3 regions of the Haloimpatiens massiliensis genome follow, and region 2 is predicted to be linked to each of the others. Evidence: riboswitches for the same ligand, from Rfam matches in the RefSeq annotation. Region 2 holds a riboswitch; each other region holds the start of a gene.
The links. A riboswitch is a leader RNA that binds a small molecule or an ion and turns the genes downstream of it on or off. The one in region 2 is predicted to bind cobalamin.
Positions count from the first base shown of each region.

Region 1: linked by a shared signal. The riboswitch ahead of C1715_RS15870 (ABC transporter substrate-binding protein) and the one ahead of C1715_RS00325 (ABC transporter substrate-binding protein) in region 2 are both predicted to bind cobalamin.
Region 3: linked by a shared signal. The riboswitch ahead of C1715_RS14820 (ABC transporter substrate-binding protein) and the one ahead of C1715_RS00325 (ABC transporter substrate-binding protein) in region 2 are both predicted to bind cobalamin.

Region 1 covers NZ_LT854640.1:1,602,995-1,608,639, forward strand. Annotated here, with positions in the region: gene C1715_RS15860 (ABC transporter permease) at 1-675, shown strand, start outside; gene C1715_RS15865 (CGGC domain-containing protein) at 890-1,210, opposite strand; cobalamin riboswitch at 1,403-1,582, shown strand; gene C1715_RS15870 (ABC transporter substrate-binding protein) at 1,728-2,753, shown strand; gene C1715_RS15875 (FecCD family ABC transporter permease) at 2,802-3,893, shown strand; gene C1715_RS15880 (ABC transporter ATP-binding protein) at 3,894-4,652, shown strand; gene C1715_RS15885 (DUF975 family protein) at 4,877-5,587, opposite strand.
Region 2 covers NZ_LT854634.1:43,423-49,067, forward strand. Annotated here, with positions in the region: gene bchH (magnesium chelatase subunit H) at 1-1,197, opposite strand, end outside; gene C1715_RS00315 (ABC transporter ATP-binding protein) at 1,343-2,128, opposite strand; gene C1715_RS00320 (FecCD family ABC transporter permease) at 2,159-3,172, opposite strand; gene C1715_RS00325 (ABC transporter substrate-binding protein) at 3,162-4,220, opposite strand; cobalamin riboswitch at 4,431-4,614, opposite strand; gene rbr (rubrerythrin) at 4,831-5,418, opposite strand.
Region 3 covers NZ_LT854640.1:1,396,004-1,401,648, reverse strand. Annotated here, with positions in the region: gene C1715_RS14830 (sodium-dependent transporter) at 1-228, opposite strand, end outside; gene C1715_RS14825 (TetR/AcrR family transcriptional regulator) at 599-1,222, opposite strand; cobalamin riboswitch at 1,587-1,763, shown strand; gene C1715_RS14820 (ABC transporter substrate-binding protein) at 1,874-2,809, shown strand; gene C1715_RS14815 (FecCD family ABC transporter permease) at 2,896-3,945, shown strand; gene C1715_RS14810 (ABC transporter ATP-binding protein) at 3,945-4,766, shown strand; gene C1715_RS14805 (AI-2E family transporter) at 4,881-5,645, shown strand, end outside.

The sequences.
Region 1 (5,645 bases), on a different contig from region 2:
GAAAAGAAGGAAAATGGAGTAGCTAAAATGATGTTATCATTGCTTCTTCCTATGATGCTTATAATGTTTGCTGCATCAGGTCCTATAGCTTCAGCTACAGATTTAGGCGCAGGGGAAAAAGAAAGAGGTACCCTAGAGCCACTATTAACTACTCAAGCTAGCAGAATGTCACTGCTTTGGGGTAAATTTTTAGCCATAACCACTATGGGTATAGTAACATCTATAGCTTTTATATCAGGATTAGGTATATCTATGAAAACTTCGCCAGAAGCTTTTAATTACGGTGTAGATGGAGCTAAATTCAGCATGGAGCCTAAAACTTTACTTATTATAGCATTAATAACTGTACTTCTTACTATGGTTTTTGGAGCACTAGCTCTTGCTATAAGTATTTACGCCAGATCCTTCAAGGAAGCTCAAACTTACTTGACTCCTTTAAGCTTTATAGGAATGCTTGGTTTTACATCATACTTCATAGAACCTAAAAATATGTCCATGATATTCTTAAATATCCCTGTGGTAAATGCCACAGCAGTTATAAAAGAACTTATCTTGGGAATGTTTAATGCAAAGCATTTAATAATAGTGCTTGCATGGATGCTCCTTTACATTGCTTTATCCATATCTTTTGCAAGATATATGTTTAGTAAGGAAGAGGTTATATTTAGAACTTAAAAATCAAATCTTAAAGATACAAAGATAATAAGAAAAATGTAAGATGTAAGATGGGGACAGTTAAACAGGGGTTGCATAATGTATAATTAAGATAAAAATTTAGTCGGCTGTTGCATTGCGATAAATACTAAAATATATTGTGCAAGTTTAAAATTTGCACAATATATTTTATATAAATTTCTTAATGCAGCAGCTTTTTTAAAAAGATTTAAAATCAATGACTTCCATTAACTACAGTAAATCCTTTGCCTTTTAGAAACTCTTCTATTTCATTATATCTAGAACATTCTACATCTATGCATAAAGCCATATGTACAGTGTCCACATTTACATTGTGAAGCTGATTTATCTTATATTCTAGTTCTTTATTTAAATCTTTTTCACAACCGTTGCAGTGAAAGAATCCACAAAGTTTAACGTCTTGATCTTTATAAATTTCAAAAGCTTTAGATTTTTCATTAAAAGCTTTAAAACATCCTACTCCAGCACATTCATAGGTGATTTTATTACAAACCATAATCGCTATATTTTTCAAAAGACCATCTCCTAACAAAATAAAATTATAGTGAGCTTAATCTAAATATAACAATATAATGGAATTTATTCAATGAAATTTATATAGAAGCAGTATTGACTAATATAGTTAAATCATATAAAATAATTCCGAAAGGTGAATTAAAACTTTGATAAATCAAAAAAAATGAATTAAAACTTGAATAAATTAAAAATGAATATAAATCTTTTGGGTTCGTAAAAGATTAAAAGGGAAGATTGGTGTAAATCCAACACAGCCCCCGCTACTGTAAGCACTACTTGTAAATAAATATGTCACTGATTTAAAATTGGGAAGACTATTTACAGGGTTTCATGTGTAAGTCAGGAGACCTGCCTAATTGAGCTTATTTGCGTTTTACTTCGGAGGGAGGTAGTAGCTGTATATTTTGTTGTGAAAATTTAGCTATCCTTTGGGATAGCTTTTTATTTTATCAAAAATTAATCAATTGAGGGGAGGACAGGTTTAAAGGCAAAAATGCCTTTAAACGAAAAAATTTATGAAAAAGAAAATAATAAGTATTTTAATAGCTTTAGGAATGATGACATCTTTTGCTGGATGTAAAGATGCCAACAAAAATTTAAATGATACGAGTAAAAATGATAAAAAAGTAGAAGAAAAAGGAAAAGAAAAAAGCAGTCAATATCCATTGAACATAAAAAATTATGATGCAGATGGAAATGAATATGAACTAAAAATAGATAAAAAACCAGAAAAAATTATAACTACCAATCAAACAACTACAGAATTATTACTTACACTAGGACTTGGTAAAAACATGGTAGGTACAGCATATTTAGATAATCCAGTTCTACCAGAACTTAAGGCTGAATATGATAAGATACCAGTTTTATCAGAAAAATATCCATCAAAAGAAGTTATTATTTCTAAAAAACCTGATGCTATAGTGGGATGGTCTTCAGCATTTTTTGAAAAAAATCTAGGTGATGTTAAAACATGGAATGAAAAAGGTATGACTACATTTATTCAAAGAAATACATTAGGAAAAAAATGTACAGTAGATAATATCTATAAGGATATAGAAGACTTAGGAAAAATATTTGATATAGAAAACAAGGCTAATGAAGTAATAACATCTATGAAAAAACGAGTAGAAGATGTCCAAAGTAAGATAAAAGGGAAAAAAGAAGCTAAAGTACTTGTGGTTGAAGGTATAAGTGAAAATAAATATTATGCTTACGGACAAAATTCTCTTGTAAATGACATGGTTAAAATGGCTGGAGGAGTTAATGTAGAAACCAATGAAAAAGGTGGAGAATATAGCGCAGAAAATATACTAAATAAAAATCCAGATGTAATAGTGCTTATACATTTTGAAACTCAAGTTAAGGATAACAAAGAAGCAGATGCCCTATTAAATAATAAAGTACTTAAAGATGTAAATGCTATAAAGAATAAGAAAATAATATACACTCCACTTGCAGAAACTTACGCTGGAGGGGCAAGAACTATAAACGGAATAGAAAGACTTGCAAAGGGATTCTATCCAGAATTATTTAAATAAGCAAAAATATTTTAATAAAAGAAAAATTAGAGGAGAATATCTGAAGAAATGGACAAGAAATGTAACGGGGATAAACAAAAGGTGATATTTAGAAAAAAAACATCTATAATGGTACTAGTTACAATTTTAATAGCATTTTTAGCTATATCAGTGATAATAGCCGTAATATTTGGGCCAGTTAAACTTCAAATTAAAGAGGTATTTAGAATAGTTGTATACAATATATTTAAAATACCTATAGGGGATAAACAAACTCTTGTTAAAGGAGTAAGTTATGAAATAGTATGGGGAATAAGATTTCCTAGGATATTACTAGGTGCTATAGTGGGAGCTGGTCTTTCTGTAGTTGGTGTTGTAATGCAAGCTATGGTTCAAAATACCTTAGCAGATCCCTATATACTTGGAATTTCTTCAGGGGCTTCTCTAGGAGCAACTTTTTCCATAATGATAGGAGTTACTAAATTTTTAGGAGGCAACTCCATAGGAATTTTAGCATTTGTAGGTGCCCTAATCTGTTCAATATGCGTATATACTCTATCAAATATTGGAGGAAGATGTTCATCAGAAAAGCTCATACTTTCTGGTGTGGTGGTAAGTGCCATATGTTCCGCCTTCACAAGTTTTATAATATTTATAGCGGGAAACGAAAGGGGCATTAGAAATTTAACCTTTTGGCTTATGGGCAGTTTAGCCAGTGCTTCTTGGAAGAATATTATTTTGCCTGCTGCTATTATAATAGTAGGAACCTTGTTTTTTCTAAGTCAGTTTAGAAATTTAAATGTAATGTTAATGGGGGACGAAACTGCTATAACTTTGGGAAAAGATTTAAATAAATATAGAAGAATATATATTATAATTACAGCATTAATGACTGCTACAATAGTATGTGTAGCAGGAACAATAGGATTTGTAGGACTTATAATTCCACATATTGTAAGAGGCTTTGTGGGATGTGACCATAGAAGACTTATTCCAATTAGTGCACTAGTTGGTGCCATATTTTTAATATGGACAGACGTTTTTTCAAGAACTGTAATGAAGGGTATGGAAATGCCTATAGGTATAATAACATCTATGCTGGGAGCACCTTTCTTCATGTGGCTTATGATTAAAAAATCTTATAATTTTGGGGGAAAATAAATGACTTTAACTGCAAAAGATGTGTGTGTAAATATAAAAGAAAACCAAATTATAAAAAATGTAAATGCAGAAGTTAGAAAAGGTGAATTTATAGGCATAGTAGGACCTAATGGCAGTGGTAAATCAACTTTTTTAAAAAGTATATATAGGGTAATAAAGCCTCAATGTGGTTTAATAAATTTAGACGGTAAAGATATTAGAAAAATCTCCTATAAAGAAACAGCTAAAAAAATGGCTGTGGTAGGTCAATTTAATGAATTTAATTTTGACTTTAATGTAGAAGAAATAGTTATGATGGGAAGAACACCTCATAAAAAAAGTTTTGATGGAGATAACATTGAGGATTATGAAATTATGGAAAGTTGTCTTAAAAAGGTCAATATGGAAGGCTACAAGAATAGAAAGTTTTCAACACTTTCTGGAGGGGAGAGACAGCGTGTTCTTTTAGCTAGGGCATTGGCACAGCAACCTAAAATTCTAATATTAGATGAACCAACCAATCACTTAGATATAAAATACCAGCTTCAACTTTTAAATATAATAGAATCTTTAAAGCTTCAAGTATTTGCAGCGCTGCATGATTTGAATTTAGCTTCTAGATATTGTGACAGAATATATGTTATGAATAAAGGGACGGTGGTTGCTGAGGGAAAGCCAAAAGAAATTTTAACTTCTAAGTTAATAAAGGATGTATTTGAGGTGGAAGCAGAAATTTTTGAGCATCCGGTTACCGGAAGAATGAATATAATGTATTTATAATTGTAATCAACCCATCCAGATTAGAAATAGGGATGGGTTGATTTTTAATATAATAAATTTTTGCTTAACTAACAGTAGATAAGGTACATGAAAATAAATAACAAGTCAAAGATGCAGGTATATTTTGTGTCAGACAAGGAAGCAGGTTCCGCCGCTAGTAGAACTATCGATGGGTTCTGCTGACGCAGTATGACGCAAAATACACTAGCATACTGACTTGTTATTTATTTGAATGTGCCTAAGGCTAATTCTTCATAGAATTCACAATGAGCAGTATTGAAATATGGCGTAACAAATATTCCAGCAATACCTAACGTAAACATAGAAAGTAAACTCCAACCTATAAAGCTAAGATACAAAGTAAATAGCCTACTTTTGTTTCCATCCATTAAATCTTTACTCCTATTAATAGCATCCATTGCATCTATTTCTGGATTATCACTCATAATATAAAGTGCCATGGAATATTTTAAAGCAGCAATAATTCCTGGAATAATAAAAAGCAGCGTCCAAAGAAATATAAATAAAATAGATAAAAGAGATAATGACAAGGCATTTATAAAATATTTAAAATTAGTGAAGGCAAAGAATAAATCTTTAATTTGTGCATCCTCTTTTCTGCATATCTTCAAGAAAAATCTGCTTAAACCTAATAATAATGGACCGTCTATTAATAATATGATTATTCTCACATATAGAGTATTAATGCTATCAAATACTGATAACTTATATATAATTGTTCTGTAAAAATCAAAAAAACTAACATTAGAAAAATATTTAGTAAGTATGGTGTCTAAATTGTTTATATTACTAAAAAGAGTTAATGTAAGGATTGAGTAAATAATACATGTGAGTATGGCTATAGTCCAATAACCATTGATTTTTCCTAAAGCATCTTTTTTTAGTCCACTTGAAGTCTTAATACCGACATACATTAAATTAGCCCCCTTCTGTATATAATATGATACATATATTACATATTATATCATTTAT
Region 2 (5,645 bases):
TCTAAGCTTAAGCCATCCCTTTATTTTACCTATAAGTTTTTCCACTCTTTCTTCTATAATACTGAGTTCATTTAATTCTATATTAAATTCATCATTTATTCCATTACATTTCATGGCTCCCACTGGATACGTTTCTATGGCCCCATCTAATTCAGGTAGCATTACAGAAATTAAGAATTCAGATGAATTTATTCCTTGAGCACTTTCTCTCCACTCTTCAGCTGTTTTTTTAGTCATAAAAAATGGATGAAACATAGGTGCCTCTATTTTTTCAAGAGTATCTATAGCCTTCTTAGCATCTCCGCCCATAGGACCTGCTCCTAATCTAAAGGACATAAAATTTAATATTAAATCTACTTTTTTACCACAAGCATTTTCCAACATATTTCTAATCTTATTACTATCTGCGTTTAAAACACTAGAAAAAGCTATAGGCACCACATTGGCAAACTTTTTTATTCTACTAGCTATTTCTCCAACGCAATTAGACGTTTTACTAGGATAGCTGTGACCATAAAATATTAAAGCAATAGTTGGCCTTTCCTCATTAAAACCATATTTTTCTACATAATCTTTATATCTACTAAAGAATTCCATAGTTTCTGGATGACATATACTTATATCTTCTCTTTTTACTGGTTCTAAAGGCTTAGGAATTTCTTTACAGCTCCCATAATCCCTTAGTATTAAATATAATAAGTTCTTCATATCTTCAAATCCAGCATTATTCCAATATCTACCTATATAGATATAATTCTTCATATGATTTAGTTTTCCAACTGGCATCATTTTTCCCATTTTCTCTGCCATGCCTATCATTTTATTCATAGCTTTTACATCAGGCTTTTTATTTTCACCTTTCTTTTTCTTCATACTCATATCCTTTGAAGTTAAACTTCCCAACTTTAAATATTCTTTTCCCTGTCTACCTATAATAACCACTTGCCCTTTTGAATTTTCTAAGGAATCATAAGTAGCCTTAACATTTTTATCTGGTGCACCCATTAAATCTATTATAGCCATGTCCGCATCTTGTATATCTGCCATCATGTTTTTTAATCTATCTTCTTTCACATCTCTTGATACGTAATATAAATTTAAGTTTAGTATATTATTATAATTTTCATTAATATATTTACTAGCCTTTATAAGTTCTGTGAAAACACTAGTGGAAACAGAAACCACTGTAACTTTCAAATTTATCCCCTCCTCCTATATAAATTTATCAAATAACACTAATTACTTCTTAATTAAAGTAAAAATCAGCTACAGATATATGATTTCCTGTAGCTGCTTATTTTTCTAATTAGAACAAAGTACATAGTTATTTTATATTATTTTACTAACTAAATACCCTTCTTGGATATATAACTGGCTTTTTAGTATTCTTATCTTTATTTATATCTGCTTCTACTCTAAATACCTGTTTAAGCATTTCATCATTTATAATGCTATAAGGAGTTCCCTTGCAATGCAATTCCCCATTTTTAATAACAATAAGTTCATGAGAATATTTAGCCGCCTCATTTATATCATGAAGTACCATAACTATTGTTATTTTCTCCTCTTCATTTAAACTTTTAATAAGATCTAAAAGTTCTAATTGATGACTTATATCTAAATAAGTAGTAGGCTCATCTAAAAGAAGAACCTTTGGTTTTTGAGCTATAGACATAGCTATCCAAGCTCTTTGTCTTTCTCCTCCTGATAATGTAGCTACTTTTCTATCTTGCATATTATTAAGTCCTGTTCTTTTTATTGCCCAATCTATTATTCTTTCATCTTCTTCTGTAAAGCCTGAGAAAATTTTTTTATGGGCATGTCTTCCATATGACACCAAATCTCTTATGCAAATATCCTCAGGACATCCGTTATTCTGAGATAAAATAGCCATATTTTTTGCTAAAGTTTTGGCCTTTAATTTATATATATCCTCTCCATTTAATAAAACCCTTCCTGTCTTTGGCTTTAAATTTCTACTCATAACCCTAAGCAATGTAGTTTTTCCACATCCATTAGGCCCTATTATGGATATTATTTTGCCTTTTTCTATATTTAAATTTATTCCTTTTAATACTTGTTTTTCACCATAATTAATACTGATGTTTTCTACAGTTAAAATATCCATTTTATCACCCTGCAATAATATTTTATCTTTCTATGCCTGTCTTCTCAGTAAATATAAAAAGAATGGTGCTCCTAAAAGTGCCATTATTATACCTACAGGTATTTCCACAGGTGCAAAAATAGTCCTTCCAAAAGTGTCACAAAACACAACTATGGCCGCTCCCAAAAATGCTGCCCCTGGAAGTAAATATTTATAGTCACTTCCAATTATAAGCCTAGTTGTATGAGGTATTATAAGCCCTACAAATCCTAAAAGTCCAACTACAGATACTGCACTAGCTGCCAGCATAGCTGCTATAGCTGTTATTTCTAATCTAACTAACTCTACATTGAGGCCCAATCCTCTTGCAGTATCATCACCCAATACTAATATATTAAGTCTTTCAGCCATTATCATAGCAAGTATTAAACCTACTATAGTATAAGGTAGGATAGTATATACTTGTGGCCAACTTCTTGCAGATAATCCTCCATTCATAAACATGATAGCTCCATGAACCCTGTCACTAAAAAACACCATAAGTGCAGATATGCCTGCACCTAATATAGCTGAAACTGCTACTCCAGCTAATACAACTCTCATAGGTTGTATTCCGCCTTTCCAAGCAAGTATATATATCATTATAGCTGCCACCATAGCACCTACAAAAGCAACTGGAGGTACTAAATATTGATATTGAGGAAAAATTATTAATATAAGCATACCCGCAAGACCAGCTCCTGAAGATATGCCTATTATTCCAGGGTCCGCTAGAGGGTTTCTCATTACCCCCTGTAGCATTGCCCCAGAGAGGGCCAAGTTAATTCCAACCAATGCTCCTACAATAGTTCTAGGAATTCTAACATTCCATATAACAAGGCCCTCTGGAGTTAAATTACTGGGATGTTTTAATATGTTAAGTATATCTTTTATAGATATTTCCATGCTACCATACACATTACTTATAAAAAATGCACTTATAGCTAATATGATAAATAATATTATCACAGCTATTTTATAAAAATTTCTATTGTTTTTCTTACGATTTTTTATATTACTTGTCATTCAATTCACCGTATATTTCTGGATATACGCCTTTAGCCATAAATTCTATTGCATCTACAAATTTATCTCCTGCATTATAAAGGAAGTATCTTTGTGGTAAGTATACTATTTTATTATTCTTAACAGCTTTTAAATTCTTCCATACAGGATCTTTTCCAAGTTGCTTTTCTATTACCTCTTTTGCTGTTTTATCAGATTTTACCATACTGGTTACCAATATAACATCTGGATCTTGTTTTACAATTTCTTCTATACTAAATGGAATAGATTCTCCACCCATTCCTTCTCCTTTTTTGCCTGCAGCTATATTGTCTAGTTTTAGTATTTTAGCCACATTACCAGCTATACTATTTTCAAGTTTTACTGATACATCTTTAGAAGTAGCATACAGAATAACTGCTTTTTTAGGTTTTTCTGGAAGTTTATCCTCTATAGCCTTTTTATCTTTATCCATCTTAGCTATAATCTCTTCAGCTTTATTTTCATTTCCAACTATTCTTCCTACAACTTTTAAATTTTCTATTACATCATCATATGTTTTCATATTTAAAGCTAACACTGGTATATTACTCTGTTTTAAAGCTGGTACTAACTTATTTTGAAGTCCAAATTGAGCAATTACTAAATCTGGTTTAAGAGATATTAATTTTTCCACATCTGGGTTGTAAACCTTCCCTATTTTAGGAAGATTTTCTACACCCTTTGGTATTATACTTCCTCCAGATAAATCAGCAGTACAAATAGTTTCTCCGCCTACCGCATATAAAAGTCCTAAGAATGTACCTGATATTGCTGCTATTTTCTTAGGTTTTTCCTTTAATGTAACTTCATTTCCCATCATATCCTTTATAGTAACTGGATAGCCTTTCCCTTGAGACATAGTTAATTTTGCCATAGATTTTGAACCTTTTTCTTTCATTTCTTCCTTCATGCCTTGAGACATAGCGGATTTGTTCTTAGTATCCATTTTTCCTTTTGTCTTTGTACCACATCCACTCAATGCCATAGATATGGCCATAGCTAGTGCTAACACTTGTCTCCTTTTCATTTTTAATCTCCCCTTTTTTTATTTTTTCCCTTTCATAAATTCTCTACCCTTATAATCCAATTATCTATTGATATAAATAAAAACAAGCCTCTTTTAGGAGGCTTGTTTTATAGATGTGTTATATAAGCATAAAAAACGCCTTCATGGAAGGCGTAAAAAACAACATCATTCACACAGTGAACTTTAAGCAATCTCTCCCTCCGAAAGATTAAAACATAACTTTATAAGGCAGGTCTCCTGACTTAGAATCATCCTACTCCCTTCTCTTCCCAAAGCATTTGCTTCAGTGAGTTACAAGGTTTCATCCTCTTTACAGTAGCGGGGGCTGTAGTGGACTTTCACCACTTTCCCTTTTCATTTCTTTTAAAGAAACACCTTAAAAGTATTTATTCAATTTTACTTTAAAATTCTTTCAAAATATTGTTTACTAATTTATACATCTATTCATAATATTAAACTAATATCCATCTATTATTCAACATTACAACGTCATTATACTATTATTAAGATATTTTTGCAAGTAATGTTTTGTTTTTAGAAATTAGTGAATTAATTATTACATAAAAATTTCCCAATCCAAAACATAGATTGGGAAATTTTATGTAATATTCTAGTAATTTTCGCAAAGCACTTCAAAGTAAGCTTTTGGATGAACACATGCAGGACACACTTCTGGGGCCTCTTCTCCTTCAAATATGTATCCACAGTTATTACATTTCCAAAGTTGTACCTTATCTTTCTTAAATACCATGTCTTTTTCTATATTTTCCACTAATTTATTATATCTAGCTTCATGATGTTTTTCTACTTCAGCAATTCTTTCAAAAGCTACTGATATCTCTTCAAATCCTTCTTCTCTTGCTACTCTAGCAAATTCAGGATATAGTTCTGACCATTCTTCATTTTCTCCAGCAGCGGCTGCCTTTAAATTAGCTTTAGTATCTCCATATAAAGCTACAGGATAAGCTGCATTAATTTCGATTCCTTCTCTCTGTAAATCATTAAGTAAGAATTTATAAAATCTCTTTGCATGTTCTTTTTCATTTTCTGCGGTTTCTAAAAATATGTTAGCTATTTGCACATATCCCTGCTTTTTAGCTGTACTTGAATAATAAGTATATCTGTTTCTTGCCTGTGATTCTCCTGCAAATGCCTTAAGCAAATTTTCAGCTGTTTTAGTCCCTTTTAATGATTTCATGTTTAAACCCTCCTATAAATTATTTTAACCACTTTACAAATACTTCAAGTATTAATTAACATAATTTGAAAATTTTATAATTATCTATATGACTTTATTAATAAGCATACTATCTAATATATTAATTATAACATAAAAATTATTATTTACTACTAAATATTTAATAATATTAGAAATTTATCATAAGCTTTCCATTATATCAATACTCTTTCTTTAATCACATTCAC
Region 3 (5,645 bases), on a different contig from region 2:
CAACTGAGTATGCCTTCCTAAAGCAATTTCAGCTATCATCAAGCTAAACCCTAACAATAAAACTATAATTACATATACAAGTACAAAAGCTCCTCCTCCGTTTGTTCCTGCCTTATAAGGAAATTTCCATAAGTTGCCAAGTCCTACTGCCGATCCTGCTGCCGCCAATATAAAGCCAAGTTTAGAGCCCCATTGCTCCCTTTCTTTAACCTGCACTTCTTTGCTCATAAACATACTCCCTTCCTTTTAAATGTTACATACTATTATATATGAATTTTTATTAATTTAAAATACCTTTTTTCAGAAAACTCTTTATTATTTTTTTAACAATTTTATATAGTAAACCCTTTATATATGGTTCATTGTATGTTTTACCTTTTAAAGGAAGTAAACTTATTCACATGTCTTTTGCAAGTTTTTTATTCATTTATTGCTTAGAATGTATGATTAGATTTATATATATAGATAAATTCATTTTGTTTTAATAATTTTTCTATAGCTTTGTACTTTTATAAATCATTTATAAAAATACTAAATAAAAAGAACAATTATAGTCACTTTAAATTAACTATAATTGTTCTTTTACTTTGTTAATATTTTATTTTTTTAATATTTTTCTTATACTTTTAAAGAGTACCGGTTTCATATTATCTATATTATCTGGCTCCTCTAATATTATACCACTGTAACATATAGAACTTGTTAACTCTAATATTATAAATAGAGTTTTTCCCGAGTCTTCTATATCATATTCACCAGAATTTATATTTTTCATAAATATATCTACTAGTCTTTTCATATCCTCATTAGTATCTATATCATACACGGCTTTTCTGTATATGCCCCAAGATAAGTTCTTATGTATTAATTTTAGAAGCATTTTATTATTCTTAAAGTATTCAATTAAATAGTTTATAAAAAATATTATAGCCTCTATGAAATCATCAAATTTTTCTTTATTTTTCTCAGTTTCTGACATAGCTTCTTTAATTACTACGGAGCTCTTTTTTAAAATTATTTTATCAAATATGTCATATTTATCCTTAAAATATAAATAAAAAGTTCCCTTTGCTACTCCAGCTTTCTTTACTATATCATCTATAGCTGTATTGTTTATCCCCTTAGTTATAAATAATTCATATGCTGCATCATACAAACTATTCCTTTTAATAGTTTTATTCTCTTTTCTTTTATTTCGCTTTAACGAAGGTTTTTCTCCCACTGATGATTTACCGTTAAAAGTTTCTTGTAAACTTTTAAAGTTTACACCTTTTAATATTTACTAAAAAGTTTAGAAACTTATAACGTTACCTCCTTTCTCAGTAATAGTATTATAATTATTAACTAATATCTAGTATAACATTAATATAAAATTATTAGTAACCAAAAACTTAAAATTTATTATTTTTATATTATGATTAAACCACAAAAATGTAAAATGTAGTGAAATTTTATAATTAACCATTTTAAATTTTACATAAAAACTCTCTACATTAAAATATTAATGGGAACTACCACTTACAGTATACTCATTAAATCATTTGATTAAAGAATACATAAGTGCTATAATCATTTTGTAAATTTATTAAATAATTAATATTATAGGTACTATGATGTTTAAAAGGGAAATGAGTGAAAATCTCATACGGTCCCGCCACTGTAACGAAGAGTCTATTGACTATATGCCACTTAATTTAATTTAGGGAAGGCGCCAATAGATGATGATTCTAAGTCAGGAGACCTGCCTATAATGGTTTAATATTAGCTTGCGCGGATAAAGCTGACATTGGTTTGTTTTTTGTAACCATTATCTTTTTTACGCAAGATAATGGTTTTTTATATTGTTAAAATTAAAAATATTAGGAGGATTCGTATGAAAAGATTTAAAAAGTTTATAGTAAGTTGTTTATTTTTAACAATGCTATTCTCCCTAGCAGCCTGTAGTAATAAAAATTCTAACTCATCTAAAACCAAAGATGATACGAAAATTTCTTATCCTTTAAACATAAAGGATTCATATAATAGAGATGTTACTATAGAAAAAGAACCTGAGAAGATAGTTTCCTTAGCTCCGAATATAACAGAAACTATTTTTGCTCTTGGAAAAGGAGATAAATTAGTTGGAAGGACGGATTATTGTGATTATCCAGAAGCTTCTAAAAAAATTCAATCTGTAGGAAGTCTTAAAAATCCTAATATAGAAAAAATAGCTGAATTAAAACCAGATTTAGTTATTGCTTCTACTCATTTTGATAAAAAAGTTTTACAAAAGCTAGAAGCATTAAATATTAAAACCGTAGTACTTTATGGTAAAGATAATCTAGATGGAGCATATAGTACCATAGAAAAATTAGGTACTATATTAAATTCAAAAGAAAAGTCAAATGAAATAGTTTCAAATATGAAAAAGAAAGTAGAATCTATAAAAGAAAAAGTTAAAGGTAAATCTACACCTTCTATATACTATGTAATATCCTATGGTAAATTTGGTGATTACACCGCTGGTGGTGATACTTTTATAAATGAACTTATAGAAATTGCTGGTGGAAAAAATATAGCTTCTGACGTTAAAGGTTGGCAATATAGTATCGAAAAAGTTATAGAAAAAAATCCTGATATGGTAATATGCTCTAAATATTTCGATTCTAAAAAAGGAATACAAAATACAAATGGATATAAGGATTTATCTGCTGTTAAAAATAACAAACTATATGAAATAGATAACAATCTTTTAGATAGACAAGGCCCTAGACTTGCAGACGGTCTTGAAGCATTAGCAAAAATTATACATCCTGAATTATTTAAATAAACAGCTATAAAGGACTATTGACACCTAATACAAATGGTTGTATTGTCAATAGTCCTTTAAAGAATAATTTGAAATGGAGAAAAATCATGCATTCTATAGAAAAAAAGAAACACTACAATATATTATTTATTACTCTCACTACTATTTTGTTTTTGATTATAATATTTTGTGCTGCATTGGGTGCTGCTGATATAAACTTCTTTAAATCTATGAAAATTTTATTTTCAAAACTTCCTTTTATTAATAATTTAATAGATACTTCTACTATTAAAGCTTCTGAAAGCTTAATAGTATTAAATATACGTTTACCTAGAATACTAATGTCCATAATAATAGGTATAGGTTTATCTGTAGTAGGTTGCTCTTTTCAAGCTATATTTAGAAATCCTATGGCAGACCCCTATATACTAGGCATTTCATCTGGTTCTGCTTTAGGTGCTACTGTAGGTATAATATTAAATTTTTCCTTTTGGAATAGCGTTATCGGGGTATCATTTTTCGCTTTTTTAGGTGGTACATTAACTACTTTATTTGTTTACAATATTGCAAGAGTTGGAAAAAAGCTTCCCACAAATACACTACTTTTATCTGGAGTAACCATGAGTTTTTTGCTTTCTTCCATAATATCAATACTTATGCTCTTTAATAGAAATCAATTAGAAGATATATATATGTGGACAATGGGTAGCGTTTCATCTGCTAGTTGGAAAGAACTAAAAATAGTAGTACCTATAATATTAATAGGTTCCTTTATAATAATATCTTTATCCAAAGACTTAAATATTATGTTAACTGGAGATACTACCGCCGAAAGTCTTGGAGTAAATGTAGAAAAAACAAAAAAAATAATACTCCTAACATCTTCATTAATAGTTGCTTCCTGCGTATCAGTTACAGGTATAATTGGATTTGTAGGACTTATAATTCCTCATATAGCTAGATTAATAGTGGGACCTGACCACAGAATTTTATTTCCCTTTTCAGCACTATTTGGAGCTATATTTTTAACTATTACAGATACTTTAGCACGAACATTAATAAATCCTTCTGAAATACCTGTTGGAGTAATTACCGCACTATTCGGTGCACCATATTTTTTATATTTACTATACCAAAATAAAAAGAAGGTGCTATAATGATGATAACTGTGAAAAATTTAAATTTTAAGTATGGAGAAAAAAGCATATTAGAAAATATAAATTTTAACATACAAAAAAATAAATTTTACAGCATACTTGGTCCAAACGGTTCTGGCAAAACTACTCTTTTAAAAAATATCAATAAATCCCTTGAACAAATAAAGAATACTATATTTATTGAAAATGAAGATTTGTATTTTATTAAGAATAAAGATTTAGCTAAAAAAATATCCTGGGTTCCACAAAACACTTCCATTGATTTCGACTTTTCAGTTATGGACATAGTACTTATGGGAAGAAATCCGTATATAAGTAGATTCTCTTCTGAAAGCCATGAAGACTTGACAATTGTAGAAGAATCAATGAAAATAACTAATACATGGAATTTAAAAGATAAAAATATTAGAGAATTAAGTGGTGGAGAACGTCAACGTGTAATTATAGCACGAGCTCTTGCCCAAAAAACAGATATACTTTTACTAGACGAACCAACTTCTAATTTAGACATACACCATCAAATTGAACTTTTAGACACTATAAAATTTGTAAATTTAAATATGACAATAGTAGCTGTTCTACATGATCTAAATCTTGCATCACAATACAGTGACTATCTTATACTTTTAAAAGATGGTAAAATAATATCTATAGGCACACCAGAACAAGTATTAACTAAACATAATATACAATTAGCCTATGACATAGATGTTAACATTATAAAAGACCCTATAACTTTAAGACCTCATATAATACCTATAAGTAAAAAATTAATAGAAAATCAAAATAACTTGTACAAAAACAATATTACTTATTTGTAATTTCATTATAAAATTCAACAACAAGTTTTATTTTTTACGTATTATTTATGGTATTATTTTAAATATATTATTTTAAAAAGTTCATCTTAACTTATTATACAAGGAGTGACTGTTTTGATTAAAAATAAAAAAATACCGTATTTAAATTTAATACCTATATTAGTTATCTCTTTTTTACTATTTAAATTCATTGACAACATTGATTTATTTGCAAAATGTCTCAAAACATTTTTTTCCATAATCAGTTCTTTCATATGGGCATTTTGTATAGCTTATATTTTAAGTCCTGCTGTTAACTATTTAGAAAAAAAATTTAAACTAAAAAGAGCAATTAGTCTACTGATAGTTTATACATTAGTACTAGGTAGTATAATACTATTAATAACAAGAGTCTCTCCTAAAATAACTCACAGTATTAGTGACTTAGTTAAAAACATTCCTGATTACATAGATAAGACAAAACATTGGTTAGATAATTCTAATTTAACTTTAGATTTTCTAGACAAGCTTGGAATAGATATAGATGAAAAGATAACTGAACTTGCTGGTAAATTTACCACCTCCATAGGAGAAGGCTTAAATATAGCTTTAACAAAAGCTATCACCATTACATCCTCATTTTTTAAAGCTATCCTAGGATTTATAATTTCTGTATACATACTAAAGGATAAAGAAAAATTTAAATATGGTTTTAAAAGATTTTTATATGCAACATTAAAAGAAGAAACCGTGGATAGAATTATACATATTTCAAAAGAAATAGATAATATTTTTCTTAAATACATAATTGGTAAAGCTATAGACTCTTTTATAATAGGCGTACTTTGTTTTATAGGTTTAGCTATACTGAAAGTTCCCTTTGCATTCTTTTTAAGTTTC